2 regions of the Marinococcus halophilus genome follow, and region 1 is predicted to be linked to the other one. Evidence: predicted binding sites of a transcription regulator. Region 1 holds the regulator's gene; the other holds the start of a gene.

Evidence for each region. The regulator LexA, encoded in region 1, represses DNA repair genes until DNA is damaged. The targets are predictions, from matches to a motif close to CGAACATATGTTCG.
Region 2: a site for LexA is predicted at 4,333-4,346, ahead of recA (recombinase RecA). Genes of this name have one in related genera too.

What each region holds. Positions count from the first base shown of each region.
Region 1 is NZ_FVZD01000006.1:1,488,904-1,497,845, reverse strand. Features, by position in the region: gene B5066_RS13690 (ABC transporter transmembrane domain-containing protein) at 1-364, opposite strand, end outside; gene B5066_RS13685 (YneF family protein) at 427-651, opposite strand; gene tkt (transketolase) at 851-2,839, opposite strand; gene B5066_RS13675 (DUF896 domain-containing protein) at 3,022-3,261, opposite strand; gene B5066_RS13670 (YneB family resolvase-like protein) at 3,330-3,989, opposite strand; gene B5066_RS13665 (hypothetical protein) at 4,017-4,259, opposite strand; gene lexA (transcriptional repressor LexA) at 4,418-5,044, shown strand; gene B5066_RS13655 (hypothetical protein) at 5,093-5,407, opposite strand; gene B5066_RS13650 (hypothetical protein) at 5,540-5,764, opposite strand; gene B5066_RS13645 (hypothetical protein) at 5,873-6,166, opposite strand; gene B5066_RS13640 (hypothetical protein) at 6,338-6,664, opposite strand; gene B5066_RS13635 (hypothetical protein) at 6,701-6,994, opposite strand; gene B5066_RS13630 (hypothetical protein) at 7,135-7,377, opposite strand; gene B5066_RS13625 (hypothetical protein) at 7,518-7,820, opposite strand; gene B5066_RS13620 (hypothetical protein) at 7,933-8,112, opposite strand; gene B5066_RS13615 (hypothetical protein) at 8,281-8,544, opposite strand; gene B5066_RS13610 (hypothetical protein) at 8,791-8,942, opposite strand, start outside.
Region 2 is NZ_FVZD01000006.1:1,249,618-1,258,559, forward strand. Features, by position in the region: gene B5066_RS12395 (helix-turn-helix domain-containing protein) at 1-652, shown strand, start outside; gene pgsA (CDP-diacylglycerol--glycerol-3-phosphate 3-phosphatidyltransferase) at 806-1,384, shown strand; gene B5066_RS12405 (competence/damage-inducible protein A) at 1,406-2,659, shown strand; gene B5066_RS12410 (DEAD/DEAH box helicase) at 2,643-4,250, shown strand; gene recA (recombinase RecA) at 4,502-5,587, shown strand; gene rny (ribonuclease Y) at 5,932-7,494, shown strand; gene B5066_RS12425 (TIGR00282 family metallophosphoesterase) at 7,558-8,355, shown strand; gene B5066_RS12430 (stage V sporulation protein S) at 8,457-8,717, shown strand; gene B5066_RS12435 (ABC-ATPase domain-containing protein) at 8,848-8,942, shown strand, end outside.

The DNA.
Region 1 (8,942 bases):
TGGTCGCGTGCGCCATCAAATCCCCGGTCCGCTTCCGTCCGAAAAAATCACTGCTCATCCGTGTAAAGTGCTGATACAGATTGTAACGAAGCGTGCGCCCGAGATGAAGCGAGGAACCAAAAATCATAATACGCCATACGTACCGGAGAACGTACATGCATATCCCTGCCGCCATCATCGCTCCCATCCAGCCGGCAAGCATGTCCGTGGTCAGGCGGTTCTGCTCAATGGCATCCACCACTACTCCGACCACATACGGCGGCAGAAGCGACAACAGCGCCACAATAATAAGCAGCAGGATCCCAAAGCTGTACTTGAACCGCTCCTGCCAGAAAAACCAGCGTAAATCCCAAAAAGCGCGCATCCGGTTGTCCTCCTCTCTATGGATAAAAAAGCACCCTCCAGAAGCTAGAAGGGTGCTGATCGTTATTTCTTATCTTGTTGTCGCTGCATTGCTTTCATCATTTGGTTGATCTTCTTCTGGGACGGATTCTGCCCCATCTGCATCATCATGACGCGCAGCATTTGTTCATTAATAGGAGGATTCTTTTTCAAGTAGTTCATCATCGTTTTTCTTGCGATAAAGAAACCGATGGCTATACCAACCAGTAAAATGACAATGCCGATAATTGTTAACCATAGCCAGCCCATGTGTCTTCTTACCCCTTTCCCGAATACCTAACATATATGTGTGTGTTGTTAGCGTCTCTAAACAGACCTTGTTTATTATAACGCATTCTTTTGGGTAAAGAAAGCATCGATTCGAAAGTCCCCGAGCCTGTTCCTCTGTTTTTCTTTCGGTTAAAAATAGGAGAAAGCAGCCCGCAGGCTGCTTTCTTCACAAACACTGCTATTTTTTGATCAGCTGTCTGGCTGCTTCGGCCACCTTGTCGGGGGTGAAGCCGTACTTTTCCACGACTTCCCCGCCCGGCGCGGACGCCCCGAAGCGGTCAATGCCGTACACGGCGCCCTCGGCGCCGACGTACTTGTACCAGCCGAAGGAGGAGCCCATTTCCACGGCCATCGCCGGCACGCCGTCCGGCAGCACCGAGCGGCGGTAGTCCTCGGACTGATGGTCGAAGGCGTGGAAGTTCGGCATGCTGACGACATTCACCGTCCAGCCGTCTTCCTGCAGCCGGGCTTTCGCGTCCACCGCGAGCGACACCTCGGAGCCGGAAGCGACGAGCAGCAGGTCCGGGCGCTCGGCCTGTTCGCCGATCACGTACGCTCCCTGGCGCACGCCTTCCACCGCTTTGTCCTTCGTGTCTTCGAGCGTTGGCACGCCCTGGCGGGTCAGCACCAGCGCCGTTGGCGTGGTTTCGCTCTCCATCGCCACGCGCCAGGCCGCGACCGTTTCGTTGCCGTCCGCCGGCCGGATCACGTTCAGGTTCGGAATCGCCCGGAGCGCGGCCAGCTGTTCCACCGGCTCGTGGGTCGGGCCGTCTTCGCCGACCGCGATGCTGTCGTGGGTGAACACGTGCGTGAGCGGAAGCTCCATGAGCGCGCTCAGGCGCAGGGCCGGCCGCAGGTAATCGGAGAACACGAGAAACGTCGAGCCGAAGGGCTTCAAACCGCCGTGCAGCTGGATGCCGTTCACAGCAGCGGCCATCGCGAATTCCCGGACGCCGAACCAGATGTTGCGCCCGGTGTAGTCGTAGCGGCTGAAATCGTTCTCCGCTTTGATCAGCGTTTTGTTGGAGCCGGCCAGGTCCGCCGATCCGCCGAACAGGGACGGCACCGCGGCCGCTACTTCCTGCAGCACATCACCCGACGCAGCCCGGGTGGCTGCTTTTTCATCGGTGAAGACCGGCAGCTTCGCGTCCCATCCGTCCGGGAGCTCGCCGGCGATCGCCTGCTCGAGTTCGCTGCCCAGTTCCGGATTGGCCTCTTTGTAGGAGGCGAACAGCTCGTTCCATGCCTGTTCGGCTTTCGCGCCGGAGGCTTTCACTTCCGCAAACAGCTCGGTCACTTCCGGCGGGACATGGAACGCGTCGTAGTCCCACTGGTAGGCTTCTTTCACCAGGTTGTATTCCTCATCGCCGATCGGCGCGCCGTGGGCCGCATTTGTGCCGCCTTTGTTCGGCGCCCCGTACCCGATCACGGTCTTCACTTCGATCATGGACGGTTTCGGGGACTGCTTGGCTTCTTCAATCGCTGCCTCGAGGGCCGCCACGTCGTTGCCGTCTTCGATCAGGATGGTATGCCAGCCGTACGCCTCGTAGCGCTGCAGCACGTTTTCCGAAAACGACTGGTTCAGGGCGCCGTCCAGGGAGACATCGTTGGAGTCATACAGCACCACCAGGTTGCCAAGCTGCAGGTGGCCGGCCAGCGACGCCGATTCGGAGGACACGCCCTCCATCAGGTCGCCGTCGCCGCAGAGCACGTACGTGAAATGGTCCACCACGGCGTGATCGTCCGTGTTGTACTTGGCCGCCAGGTGGCGTTCGGCCATCGCCATGCCGGTGCCCATGGCCAGTCCCTGCCCGAGCGGGCCGGTCGTTGCTTCCACGCCCGGGGTGTGGCCGTATTCCGGATGCCCCGGTGTTTTGCTTCCCCACTGGCGGAAGTGCTTGAGTTCGTCAAGCGACAGGTCGTAGCCGCTCAGGTGCAGCATGCTGTATAGAAGCATCGATCCGTGGCCGGCCGACAGCACGAAGCGGTCGCGGTTAAACCAGGACGGGTTGCCCGGATTATGGTTCATGGATTTGGTCCAGAGTGCGTAGGCCATCGGCGCGGCGCCCATCGGAAGCCCCGGGTGGCCCGACTGGGCTTTTTCGATGCTTTCGATGGACAACGTCCGGATCGTGTTAATTGCTAATTGTTCTGTGCTAATTGCCATGCATATGTCCCTCCACAGTATGTATTTTTATGGAAACCCGTGCCACTCAAGTGGCTCAGCAGGGGGTTCCGTGTACATGTACGTTTTTATGATAAAGGTTTTAAAACGATTACACAAGCGGGTTAGCGGAGAAAGAACAAAATCAAAAGGCCTGCTCTTTTTCAAGACCAGGCCTCCTTTTCTTAATGCCGGAAGCTGCGGTTCCGTCGTTTCACACGTTCAAGCTTGTTCGGAGTGACATCCGTGCCTTCTTCGTCCACCACTTTGACGTTTTCGAGCTGGTTTTTGAATGAAGAACGGAATTTGCTTAAATATTCTTGGCGCAGCGCGTGCTGTTCCTCTTCTTCTTCCGCTGTCAGCCCTGTCGATTTCTGACGTTTGGCCAACTCATTAATCCGGTCAATTTTTTCTTTCGAAAGCATAAGTTGCCTCCCTTAAATTGTGCGTTCCTTATTCATTATATTAAAAACCTGGCGCTCCCGCAAATAAATCACTGCTGCTCTGTTTCGGCCGCCTGCTTTTCGTGTTCTTTATAACGGCGGTGCACCGTCGCTTTGGAAATATCGTAGCCGAGGCCGCGGAGCGTAGAGGCAATATCTTTAAACGTCAGCTCCCGCTGCTTCAGTTTAACAATTTCTTCAATGGGCACTTCTTTTTTCTTTCGCCCGCCGCTCCGGTTCAGTCCGAAGTTTTCCTCCGGATGATAGCCGTTTTCCACCGCCCGCTGCATCCCCCGCTTAATTTTGAAATTATGGAGCCGGCGCTGGTGTTCTTCGACGATGGACAAAATATCCATAATCATATGGTCAGTATCCGCAATTTCGAGCTCTCCGTCCTCTTTTACCGTATAGATGAACGTGCCCCGTTTCTGCAGTTCGTGAAGCACGGCGATTTTGGCATTTCCACGTCCAAGCCGCGTATCGTCCGTGATTAACAGCGTATCCGCTTCGGTATCATCAAGAAGCTCAAACACGCGGAGAAGCCCGTCCCGTTCCACCGAATAGCTGCTTTCCTGTTCGGTAATGACCTGCTGCACAGCCCAGCCATTCGCGGCCGCAAGAGCCTCCAGCTCTTCCTGCTGCCTGGCAAGCGAGGACTGCTGTTCTTCTTTTTCCGTACTTACCCGGGCATAGATAATGCATGTTTTCATGTCTTTGCGGTCCTTTCCGTTCGGGTTTTACTGTTCGGGAGCGTCAAATGTCACTGTCCGTTCCCACGGCTCTTCCTGGTAGACTAACTTGTCTTTTAAAACCGGATGCTGTTCTTCATGGACGATTTCTGCCGGCCGGTCTGTATCCGTGCCGTCCAGCGTTTCCGGAGTGATTGAAGCGTCCGCTGAATATACCAGAAACATAAGCGCAAATGCAAACAAGGCAAGCATGGTCCAGTCCGTGGAAGTAAAAGTTTTTAGTTTATTCATGTGTGCGTTCCCCCTTAATGAGAATGTATGTTCTTATATTCATCCAGTATACCAGAATGCCTGTTCCCGTCAACAAAAATATTAGAACGGGTGTTTGCGTTTTTGTTCCCCTCATGCTATACTTTATTCAGAAAAATTCCTCAAAAGGAGGTGCGGAGATGAAGCTATCCAAGCGCCAGCAGCAAATTCTTGATTATATAAAAGAAGAAGTAAAAGAAAAAGGCTATCCGCCTTCGGTACGGGAGATCGGGGAAGCTGTCGGACTCGCTTCGAGTTCCACGGTTCACGGGCACCTCGCCCGCCTTGAAAACAAAAATCTAATCCGCCGCGACCCGACAAAGCCACGGGCGATTGAAGTACTTGAGCTTGAAGAACAGGGCAGCGAGCCGATTCACGAAAGCAAAGCCGTGTATGTTCCGGTCATCGGTAAAGTCACGGCCGGGGAGCCTATTACTGCGGTGGAAAATGTTGAAGAATACATCCCTCTTCCAGAGCGGATGGTGACCGATGAGGAGCAGGTCTACATGCTTACCATCCAGGGTGACAGCATGATTGAAGCCGGGATTTTTGACGGGGACCTTGTCGTTGTTCAAAAACAGCAGACCGCAGATAATGGCGATATCATTGTTGCAATGACAGACGAAATGGAAGCGACGGTTAAGCGGTTCTATAAAGAAGAAAACTTTATCCGGCTGCAGCCTGAAAATGCCACCATGGATCCAATTATTTTAGAAAACTGTACGATACTCGGCAGAGTCACCGGCGTTTTCCGCACCATCTTTTAATCCCATAAAACAGGGCGCCTGCACTGAATGCAGGCGCCCTGTTTTGTTCTATCTCCGAAAAGCAAGCGTCCGGTAATCCGTAATGATTTCGTCCTTTTCGATATCCCGGTCGGTTATTATTACCACCGTGGCTGCCGTAATGTTTTCCCGTTCAATAAATTCAAGCCCCCGGTGCCAGAGCCACTCATACACCGTCATCATGTCTACGCTGAGCTCATTTTTCTGGAGCGCTTCTGCCGTAATCTGCATCGACAGCAGCAGCTGACCGCGCTCAAAAATGTGGAGCACCGGTCCATTGAAATGTTCCGACTCTCCCGGGCTCCCTTCATACGGTCCCTGGTAAAAGTCAAGCAGGCGTGCCATCACGATTGCCCCCTTTAACGACTTCAGCACTGAGCTGTGCCCGAAGCTCGTTTTTCGATTGGTGAATTGTGATTCCTTTTCCCGGCGCCCTTCCTGCTAAACCCGAAATTTCACTGCCGCGCCTTCCGGAGGTTACTCGTCAAGCCATTCTTTAATCTGCTGTTTGTCGTTATCATCAAGGTTGCCTTCCTGGATCCAGTAGTTCACCAGCTTCATCATACCCTGCTTGGACAGTCCCACGCGGCTGCTGTCGGAGGGATGGCTGCTGATATCCGTTTTTCCGTACTGGTAAATGGAGACGTACGGCGCCTCCGCGTGGTTTAAATTGTGCAGGTCCTTTTTTTCAAAATGCAGCATGTGTATGCCCCTTTCTCTTTTCCGGAATGATTACAAATATGAGCCTGTATGCGCGCAAGCGTCTACCACAAAAAAGAGCCTCCCGGGAAGGAAAGCTCCGTTTAACCGCTACATGGATTTAGAATATGGTTTGTGACAGATCGAGTGATCGATCGTTTCATCGGACTCCCCGCTGTATACACAATCACAGGTGTCTAATACGTAAGTATGCTCTTTGGCGTGAATGACCTGACTTCCCTGATGAAACAGCAGTTTTTCATCGGCCGGCTGAAAATCACTCATCGAATGAAGCACCACTTCATAGCCGTCGGCGTATTCAATCACCTTGTAATGAATTTCATGACCGTCACTGCTGTACGTCACCTGCGGCTGCGTTCTGCATTTGAATTCCACTAAAGCCACTGTCATCCACCCCCTCTACTTATTTATACCACAGTTTTTTCCGTTCGAGAAGCCACCTGCCCGTTTTTTCTGAAAGAATTTCCCTGTCCGCGAGCGAAAAGCTCCTCCTGCGGCTCTCTCTGCCAGTTCTCCCCTTGTTTCTTCTATATAATAGAAGCAAAAAGCACCCTCTCAGATCGAGGGTGCTTCAAAATCCCGTAGTAAATTCTCATACGCTTTGTTTACTTCGCCGTCCGTGACGTCCTGCACAGTTATTACCAGGCGTTTTCTTTCCTCCGGCTGTTTGCTGGTCAGATAATCGATACCGATCTCCCATAACCATTCCGGCACGTTTTCTTCCTTTAAACTTGCTTCAGCTGCCATCGCCGAGGTAGTCACCTGGACGAGCAGCTCCAGTTCTGTTTCGTGATACACTTCGAGCGATTCACCGGCAAAATGGAGCGGGCGTACCCGGTAGCCTTTCCAGCCTTCCCGGGAAAAATCCGGTTCCTGTGGCATAGTCATCCTCCTTAGATCCGATTTTTAATGAAGGGATTAAGACTGTTCCTGAAGCGCGCTGCTTCCTTCAAGCTCTATATTTTCCTCATCCGCCCGGGTGATGTACACCTGGCCGCCAAAATGAAAGCCTTCCCCGGTCCGGAAAAACAAATCCAGCGCGGGAGAAGCGCTGTTGAATGCCTGATAGAAAAATTCTTTGTTTTCACAGTCCATAATGGACACTGTCCAGCGCTCCAACGGTCCTTCTCCTGCGTAGAGCTTGCCATCGTTTATATGAATTACTTCATTTGTAGTAACTGTTTTAATAGATTCCAGCGTTAATGTCGGCATTGCATCCTCCTGGGTTTTATGGTTGCTGTCTGCTTCCATTCCCGTCCCAGGCGGTGGTTCAATCTTCAAATTTCTTCGCATTCACCAGCGTCTATGAAAAAAGGCGGCTGGTTTAACACCGCCCGCCGGATACGTTCAGGTTATTCATCTACCTGGCGCTTATATTCTTCAAACAGCTCCCGGCCTTCTTTTGTGATGGCAATGCCGCTGTAGACCGCCTCTTCCTTTTCCCCGGAAGCGTCGGCGTACGTGACGTAGCCGTGCTCGACAAGCTCCTGGAAACGATCCTGCTCGATTTCATCCACCGGCGACCATTCCGCTCCAATTTCTCCCCGTTCCACTCTTCCGGCCAGCTGGGCCATCGCTTCTTTTCTTGGACTCATGTTTTTCTCTCCTTTCCAATCATCGATCTTCTTTTCACAGCTATAATCCCCTATTTTACGCGTATTAAACGTCCATCGGGAGGCCAGCTATATAAAAAACGAACGGCAGCCCCAGCTGCCGCCCTCGTTCCAGGCACTCGCTACACCTGCACCAGTTCGTCAAGGCCGTCCAGGTGGCAGTGCTTCTTATCGCTGCCTTCGATATTCTTAAATTGAACGAGCCCCTGGTACTCCGCTTCTTCAGTTTTGATCCGGATGCTGATGCTGTCTCGGCCGGTAAATTCCTCGGAAAATTGCTGCTCGACATTATAAATGGCGATCGTCCAGGCACTTTCTCCGATTCGATCGGGATCAGATGTTTCCAGATACAAGTATGCCGATTCAAACTGCAGTGCCGATTCGTCCAATATAATTTCGTTAATTTCCTGCGTTTCCTGTTTCATGTTTGTCGCCCCTTCACTCTAATAGGTGCTGCCGGTCCATCATTTTTCTCGCTTCCTACTATGCTATTACACCTGGATGCCGGTTTAAAACCATCAACTCGAAGCACCCGGCTCACTCTTTCCACTTGTGAACAATATAAAAAGCAACCGCCGGCACCGGAAACTGGGTTAACCCCCACAGGCTCCACTTCCATTTGGGTTTTCCTTGTTTTTCCGCTTCCCGGTAAAGCCACCAGGCCTGCAGAAGCAGTAGCGGCAGCAGCAGCCAGGCAGAATTTCTTTTCTTTTTCATAAACATCTTCCTCTCTAACAAAAATGGGAGGTGCTCGTCTCATTATACTACGCCCGGGCTTTTAAACGCCCGTATCAATAAAAAAACCGGACTTTATCAAAAAGTCCGGCCCGAGCCCGGGTAATCACAGGCCCGTCCAAAAGCTGCCCAGTAAAAAGCAAAGCTGTTTTACATATTGTCCTTATCCTTCCAGTGTTCATTCAGCACCGGGAGATCGCTCACCACGGATATAATCCGTTCATTTTCCCGGAAATTACGTATACCGCCCAGCAGTTCTTCTTCGGTGTTAAAAATATGTTTCTCCCTGTCCGGAAACATTTCCTTAATGTCTTTTTCCGTCCCTACGAATACTTCGTTGCCTTGTTCATCGATTACATACGAAAATTGAGAGATAACACAAGCTCCTTTCAACTTCTGTCCCGCCCAAAGCATAACACTCCTGCACCCCCTTGCATAGGAAATGCCAGGCAGCCATCACCATCCGCACACAATCCCTGCTCCAATAGATAATCCGTATCCGTAAAGCAACAACCATGCCTTGTCTTAAAAATAAAACATTAATCAAACTACACAAGCAACAAATCATCAACATATTCAACACACCAATGTGTATATAAAATAAAACACCAGTAAAAATTGTTTAGTTTCAGCTACTTGGCGCCTGGATATAAACTACGGCTAATACAAAATATACGTGTTTCCATGGAGAGTCATTGTTTTCTGGTCGAAGGGCACATAAATCCGGTCATACTTTGGGGAAAACGAGCTGTCGTCGAGCGCATGTACGTCAAACACCACTCCCTCATCGGTTTCCCACGTCAAACAGTGCA
Region 2 (8,942 bases), 240 kb from region 1:
GTCACGGAAGCAGACGCGCAGCAGAAATCAGCAGCCGCGCCAGCAGCAGAAACAGAAAAAAACATCCTTCCTGCCCTTTGTGTTTGCGCTTATTTTTCTTTTAATTATCGGGGCAGGCATCTGGCTGTTATTTCAAAATGTGAACAGCGATACGCAGACTCAACAGCAGCAGAGCGATGAGGGCACCGGTGTGCAATTTGAGTCGGGCGCAGGCAGCGACGATGAAGGCAGCGCAGAAGAGAACGCAGGCAGTGCAGAAAACGCCCCGGAGGAAAACGAAGAAGCGGGCGGGGAAGAAAACGAAAGCACTGACGAAGAAGAGAACGGCGGTGCCGATGTGCAGCTGGAAGAAACGTCCGCTGAAGGAGACAACGCCTCGTATGATGTGATCGGGGCGGAAACGTTCGAGCTGACGATGAATTTCAGTGGAGACTCCTACGTGGATGTGACGAATGCAGAAGGCGACATGCTCGACATGTTCTCTAGCCAGTCAGCCGGTGATGAACTTGAGGAAACGTATGAAGAAGAAGAGATTACCGTCAACGTCGGCAACACAAACAATATGGAGCTGGCCGTTAACGGCCGGGAATTTTCCTATCCTTCGGACGGCACCCACCAGAGAATTACATTTACGGCAGTGCCAGAAGAATAAATCCGGCCTTCGCTTCTGAGCGTTTCAGAACGAAGGCTTTGCTTTGCCATAAACAAATTGTGCGTTTTGTTCCATGAGAAAAAAAGATATGTGATACAATATGAAAGACTGGAATGTGGACGGAACAGCACGATTTGCAAGTAGGAGGACGCTATGAACTTACCTAATAAAATTACGATCGCCCGGGTGCTGATGATTCCGCTATTCGTTATCGCTGTCCTGGTGCCTTTTCCGTTTGGCACATGGTCGATAGGAAACGCCGGGCTGCCGGTGCATCATTTCATCGGAGCGGTCATCTTTGCGATCGCAGCCGTTTCCGACTGGCTCGACGGTTATATTGCAAGAAAGTACAAGCTGGTGACTTCGTTTGGCAAGTTTTTGGACCCGCTTGCGGACAAGCTGCTTGTCACGGCCGCCCTGCTTGTGCTGATTGACATTTCTATGCTGGCGTCCTGGATGGCGATCATTATTTTGAGCCGCGAATTTGCGGTTACCGGTATCCGGCTGGTGGCTGCGGGAGAAGGGAACGTCATTGCGGCAAGCGGACTTGGGAAATGGAAAACCACATTCCAAATGGTTGCTATTGTGGTGCTCTTGCTTCACCACTTTCCATTTTCCTATGCCGGCATTCCGACAGGCGACGTGCTTATGTGGATCGCTGTTATTTTAACCATCATATCCGGCGTCGATTATTTCTGGAAAAACCGCGCTGTGATTATGAAGACGATGTAAGGTGTATCGGAGGAACGTGTAATGAATGCTGAAATTATCGCAGTAGGGACAGAGCTCTTGCTGGGCCAGATTGCCAACACAAACGGCCAGTATTTATCAAAGGAACTAGCTTCTCTCGGGGTGAATGTGTACCGCCACACCGTGGTGGGGGATAATGAAACCCGGATGCAAGAAGCCGTCGGAGAAGCCTCCGAACGGGCGGATATCGTCATACTGACCGGCGGCCTGGGGCCGACGCAGGACGATATTACCAAAGACGTGATAGCAGACTTTACCGGCCGGAAGCTGCTCGTGCACGAAGCGTCAGCGCAAAAAATCAAGGATTACTACAACCGGACGGGCCGGGCAATGCCGGCGTCCAATATGCGTCAGGCACACTACGCTGAGAACAGCACGGTATTTTTTAACCAGAACGGCATGGCGTGCGGTATGGCGGTTGAAGAAGGCGGCACGCATTACATTTTAATACCGGGGCCTCCCCGGGAAATGAAGTCCATGTACAAGTATGACGTCGAGCCTTACGTGGCAGCACTTGCCGGAAGCGGCAGGCTTGTGTCGTCCCGGGTGCTCCGTTTTTACGGCATCGGGGAATCCTCGCTCGAAGAGGAGCTGCAGGATTTGATTGAAGCCCAGACGAACCCGACGATTGCTCCGCTGGCCGGGGACGGGGAAGTCACGCTCCGGCTGACGGCGGCGGCTGCGACTGCAGATGAAGCGCTGCAGATGATCGCAGGCGTGGAAGAACAGGTGCAAAGGCGCGTCGGGGAGCATTTTTACGGCTACGATGACGATTCGGTCTTTAACCATACGGTGAATGTGCTGAAAGAGCGCTCCCAGACGATCGCTTCAGCGGAAAGCCTGACCGGCGGCTGGTTTGCAAAATCCATCGTGGACGTGCCGGGGGCGTCAAGCGTATTTCAGGGGTCCGTCACGACGTATTCCAAAGCGGCCAAGCAGCACATTCTTGGCATTGACCGGCCGCTTCTCGAACAGGATGGCGCCGTGAGTGCCGCCTGTGCAGAAGCGATGGCCGAAAAGGTGAAAGAAAAATTCAATACCGACATTGGTATTTCATTTACCGGTGTCGCTGGGCCGGACCGCGATGAAGGTAAAGAGCCCGGGCTTGTCTGGATCGGGGTTTCCGGTCCGCACGGAACGATCTCAAAGCAAATTCACATCGCCGGCACCAGGGATCGTGTCCGCTTTATGGCTTTATATGAAGGGTGCCGATTGTTATGGAAAGAAAAGGTGGTAGAAAATGACAACATTCAATGATTTTCAAATGAAAGACGAAATTAAACAGGCTGTACGGGAAATGGGCTTTGAAGAGCCGTCCCCGGTACAGGAAAAAGCAATTCCCGATGCTCTTGAACAGAAGGATTTGATCGGACAGGCACAAACCGGTACCGGTAAAACAGCAGCGTTTGGCATACCGATTTTAAATAAGGTAACCGAGGAGCCGCACGTGCAGGCTATTATCATTACTCCGACCCGCGAGCTTGCCATTCAGGTTTCCTCGGAAATCCAGAAGCTCTCCAAGCATTTAAATGTCCGTTCGCTGCCGATTTACGGGGGCCAGTCGATCGGGCACCAGATTAAAGCGCTCAAGCAGGGCGTGCAGATTGTGATTGGTACGCCGGGGCGGGTGCAGGATCATCTGCGCCGCAAAACGCTGCACCTCGACAAAGTAAATACCGTCGTGCTCGACGAAGCGGACGAAATGCTCGACATGGGCTTTGTGGAGGACATTGAGGCGATCCTGAAACAGGTGAACGTCGACCGGCAGACGCTGCTGTTTTCGGCGACGATGCCGCCGGCAATCCGCAAGCTGTCGAAAAAATATATGGTGGACCCGGTCACGGTCTCCATCAACAAAAGCGAAGTGACGGCACCAAACATCGAGCAGTCGTACTTTAAAGTGCTCGAGCGCAACAAGCAGGACTCTCTCTGCCGGATTCTTGACGCACGCGACCCGGACCTCGGCATTATTTTCTGCCGGACGAAAAAGGGCGTAGCCGACCTGACGGAAATTCTGCAGGCAAGAGGCTACCTCGCAGACGGCCTGCACGGCGACCTCACCCAGCAGCACCGCGATGCGGTTATGAAGAAATTCCGCGACGCGTCGATTGAATTCCTGGTGGCGACAGACGTCGCGGCGCGCGGCATTGACGTACAGAACGTCACCCACGTGATCAACTACGACATTCCGCAGGACCCGGAAAGCTACGTGCACCGCATCGGCCGTACAGGCAGAGCCGGACGCAAAGGCGAAGCGCTGACGCTTGTAACGCCGCGCGAAATGAAGCATCTGCGTTCGATCGAGTCGGAAATCAAGATGTATATCCCGTCGCACCGGGTGCCGACCATCGAAGAAGTGGTGGAGAAGCAGCAGGAAGCATGGAAGCGCCAGATTGCCTCCCAGATGGAGGAGGAGTCGGAGCTTGGCCTGTTCAATGACATCACTGAGGAACTGCTTACCGAGTACGATCCGAAGGACGTGGTCCGGGCATTAATGAAGCTGAACTTCGCCTCCACCGTCGGCGAATCCGATGAAAGCTACAGCTTTGGTGAAACCGGCGGTGCCCGCGGCATGACAAGATTCTTTATCAATGTCGGCCGCAATGTGAACATGACGCCGAAAATATTAATCGAAGAAATTTCGAACGCTGTCGGCATTCCCGGCAAATCGATCGGCAAAATTGATATTTTTGACAAGTTTACTTTTGTGGAAGTACCTCAGGACAGCGCTCCGTTTGTGTACGAAGCCCTTCGGCACGCTCGCATCAACGGCACGCGCGTGAACCTCGAGCCGGCGAAGCCGCGCCCGGCCCGTCCGAGCCGGAACACGCAGCGCCAGTCCCAGTAATCCGTTCGCTCTTCAGCGGCAGCCGCCGTTGAAGAGCTTTTTTAACCTCGTGCCTTTGATGGAGAAATCGGGAAATAAAACACGAATAAATGTTCGCATATCTGTTGGCAAATCGAATAAAAAAAGATATAATATAGAAAGCAGGAAAACAGCGGGGACGCTTCCTGAATAACAGCAGGCATGTATGGATATGCTCTTCGTGGGGAAGAGGGTGTCCGTTTAATAGTATATATCCTTGAAGGAGAGATAAGATGAGCGAAAGAAAAGCCGCATTGGATCAAGCACTGAGCCGCATCGAAAAACAGTTTGGTAAAGGGTCGATCATGAAACTCGGAGACCAGACCGACCGCCGCATTTCCACCATTTCCTCCGGCGCTCTCGCCGTAGATATTGCCCTCGGGGTCGGCGGTTATCCGCGCGGACGTGTCGTGGAAATTTACGGGCCGGAATCCTCCGGTAAAACGACAGTTGCCCTGCATTCGATCGCCGCTGCCCAGCGCGACGGCGGCACGGCGGCATTTATCGACGCGGAGCACGCCCTCGACCCGAGCTATGCGCGGGCGCTTGGCGTCAACATTGATGAACTGATCCTTTCCCAGCCCGACACCGGCGAGCAGGCGCTTGAAATTGCTGAAGCCCTCGTACGAAGCGGTGCCATTGACATTCTCGTTATTGATTCCGTCGCAGCACTCGTACCTAAAGCAGAAATTGAAGGCGAAATGGGCGACAGCCACGTCGGCCTCCAGGCGCGTTTAATGTCCCAGGCACTGCGTAAGCTTTCCGGGGCAATCAGTAAATCGAACGCGATCGCGATGTTTATCAACCAGATCCGTGAGAAGGTCGGCGTCATGTTCGGCAGCCCGGAAACGACTCCCGGCGGCCGTGCGCTGAAATTCTACTCCTCGGTGCGGCTTGAAGTGCGCCGGGCGGAAACCCTCAAGCAGGGCAACGAAATGGTCGGTAACAAAACGAGAATCAAAGTGGTGAAAAACAAAGTAGCACCGCCATTCCGCCAGGCAGAAGTAGACATCATGTACGGCGAAGGCATCTCGCGGGAAGGCTCGATCCTTGATATCGGCGCCGAGCTCGATATTGTGCTCAAGAGCGGCGCATGGTATTCCTACGAAGGCGAACGCCTTGGTCAGGGACGGGAAAACTCGAAGCAGTTCCTGAAAGAAAATGAAGCCACGGCCGCAGCGATTGAACGGAAAATCCGCGACCACTACAAGCTTGATGATATCCAGGCCGAACCGGACGAGGCGGAGGAAGAACCGGAAGCTCCGCATGAATCCAGCCTGCTTGCCGAAGAAGAAGAAACAGCAGATACGAACCGTTAAAGCACTGCCAGGGCGCCGGGATTCCGGCGCCTTTTTGTGTGGAAAAAGCGGCCGGGGAGTTAAAAATCTGCGGCCTTTGTGCCGCCAGCACGGAGCAAACGGAGGGCGGGAGATGGAGGAAAGCGGTGTCAATCCCTATAAAAACAGGGATTCCTGCCAGTGAGCTTTCTTGACAGCGTCTTACGGTAAAGATACAATAAAGAAGTGGAACGTTTGTTTTGTTCCGCACTTCGATGAGCGTATTTATTCGCAAGCAGAACAATGCGGACACGAAAAAGAATCATCAATGCAACTTTCGCAACAACCGAAAGTGAACAATCAGATAGCAAGAGGAGGTGACATGTATGAACACTGCAATCATCTCCATTTTGCTTGTTATCGGTGCATTGATAGTTGGTTTGATTGGATATTTTGTCCGAAAAGCGATTGCCGAAGCGAAATTCAAAAGCGCCGAGCACGAAGCCGGCCAGATTGTGAAAGAAGCTGAGCGGCAGGCAGAGACAATCTTAAAAGAATCGCGGTTGGAAGCTAAAGACGAAGCACATCAAATTCGGGCAGAAGCAGAGAGTACTCTGAATGAACGAAGAAATGAAGTTCAAAAACAAGAAAACCGCTTGATGCAGAAAGAAGAGACCCTTGACCGAAAAAGTGAGACGTTGGACAAAAAGGAAGAATCCTTGGAGCGCAGAGAGGAGTCTCTCTACGAAAAACAACAACAGGTTGAGGAAAATAACAGCAAAGTGGAGGAGATTCTCGCCAAACAGCAGGAGGAACTTGAACGTGTTTCCGGCATGTCGCGGGAGGATGCGAGAGAGATGATCCGCCGCGAAACCGAACAGGAAATGGAACACGAAACGGCGCTTCTGATCAAAGAACGCACAGAAGAAGCCAAACAGGAAGCCAACAAAAAAGCGAAGAATATTTTATCCCTGGCCCTGCAGCGCTGTGCTGCTGACCATGTCGCCGAAACGACGGTGTCTGTGGTGAACCTGCCGAACGATGAAATGAAAGGGCGGATCATCGGCCGGGAAGGACGCAACATCCGGGCGCTTGAAACGTTAACCGGTATTGATCTTATCATTGATGATACCCCGGAAGCTGTCATTCTCTCCGGTTTCGATCCGATTCGCCGCGAGGTGGCGCGCATTGCGCTTGAACGCCTCGTGCAGGACGGCCGCATTCATCCGGCACGCATCGAAGAAATGGTCGAAAAGGCACGCCGGGAAGTGGATGAATTTATCCGTGAATACGGCGAGGAAGCAACGTTTGAAATGGGGATTCACGGGCTGCATCCGGACCTCATGAAGATTCTCGGACGCCTTCACTTCCGGACAAGCTACGGCCAAAATGTGCTGAAGCATTCGATGGAAGTCGCGCATTTGACTGCGCTGATGGCCGCCGAGCTCGGGGAGGACGAACAGCTGGCCCGCCGCGCCGGACTGCTTCATGACCTCGGGAAGGCCATCGATCATGAAGTCGAAGGCAGCCACGTGGAAATCGGCGTCGAGCTTGGTAAGAAATACAAAGAGCACGAGGTCGTCATCAACAGTATTGCTTCCCACCACGGGGATACCGAGGCTACCTCGGTGATTGCGTCGCTCGTCGCTGCCGCAGACGCGCTGTCCGCAGCACGGCCGGGAGCACGCAGGGAAACGCTTGAAACGTACATCCGCCGCCTGGAACGGCTCGAAGAAATTTCGGAATCCTTCAAAGGGGTCGAGAAAACCTTCGCCATTCAAGCCGGACGCGAGGTACGGATCATGGTGAAGCCGAATGTGGTGGACGATCAGCTGGCACCGCAGCTGGCAAGAGATATCACAAAACGGATCGAAAGTGAACTGGATTACCCGGGCCATATCCGCGTAACGGTGATACGGGAAACCCGGGCAGTAGATTATGCGAAATAAAGCGGTGATTGCCACCGCTTTATTTTTTTATGCGTACACACGCGAAGAAAGGAAGTCACAGACATGAAATTTTTATTTATTGGCGACATCGTCGGTTCGCCGGGGCGGAAAATGGTGGAGGAGTACCTGCCGCGCCTGAAGCGCAGGTACCAGCCAACCGTCACGATCATGAACGGCGAAAACGCGGCGCACGGCAAAGGCATTACCGAAAAGATCTACAAGCAGCTGCTCGAAGCTGGGGCGCAGGTCATTACGATGGGGAACCATACGTGGGACAACAAAAACATTTTCGAATTTATTGATGACGCCAAGATGATGATCCGGCCGGCCAACTACCCGGCAGGCGTGCCTGGTGAGGGAATCAAGTACCTGCGCATCAATGACCAGGAAGTGGCGGTGATCAACCTGATCGGCCGCACATTTATGGGTAATCCGAACGACGACCCGTTCCAGAAGGCGGATGAGCTTGTCACAGAGGCCTCAGCGCGCACGAGCTTCATCTTTGTAGACTTTCACGCGGAAACAACGAGCGAAAAGCAGGCGATGGGCTGGTTTTTAAGCGGACGGGTGAGCGCGGTGGTCGGGACCCACACCCACGTACAGACGGCCGACGACCGGATTCTCGACGGCGGGACCGCCTTTCTGTGTGACGCAGGAATGACCGGGCCGAGCGACGGCATTCTCGGCATGGAGCGCGAGGCCATCATACGAAAGTTTCAGACAAATCTTCCTACCAAGTTTGAAGTGGCCGAAGGGCGGGAACAGTTAAATGGAGTCTTTGTGAAAGCGGATCCGAAAACCGGAAAAGCGACCACAATCGAACGCATCCGTATCGACGAAGCCCACCCTTTTTTCGAGTAAAAAAAGAATATTTAGAAAAAAGCAGGAATCTGCCCCTTCTTTCATGAATTATGACTAATACAATGGCGTTATCATTGATCCTACGCAGGGAGGTACTAGAAATGGAAGTATTAAAAGTATCCGCTAAATCCACTCCAAATTCTGTCGCAGGTGCCTTGGCCGGAGTTATTCGTGAAAAGGGGGCCGCGGAAATTCAGGCGATCGGAGCCGGCGCCATTAATCAGTCCATCAAGGCGATAGCCATCGCCAGAGGGTTTGTGGCGCCGAGCGGCATTGACCTGGTCTGCATTCCCGCTTTTACCGATATTGAAATTGACGGCGAGGAACGTACGGCGATAAAATTGATTATTGAGCCGAGGTAAACGTCCCCCGCCGCCTCCGGCAGCGCCCGGGCGCTGCCGGCAATTCCATACATATCACCAGCCGGTGGTACAACGAGACGTCCCCGCGGCGTCTTTTTGTATGCCGGCATACGATGAGAGGAGCATACCAATGAAACAACTGATTCAAACGCTGAAACGCATCGACCGCAAGGGCTACAAAGCCTACAACGATATTAAAGGCACGCATGAGTTTTCGGACTTCCG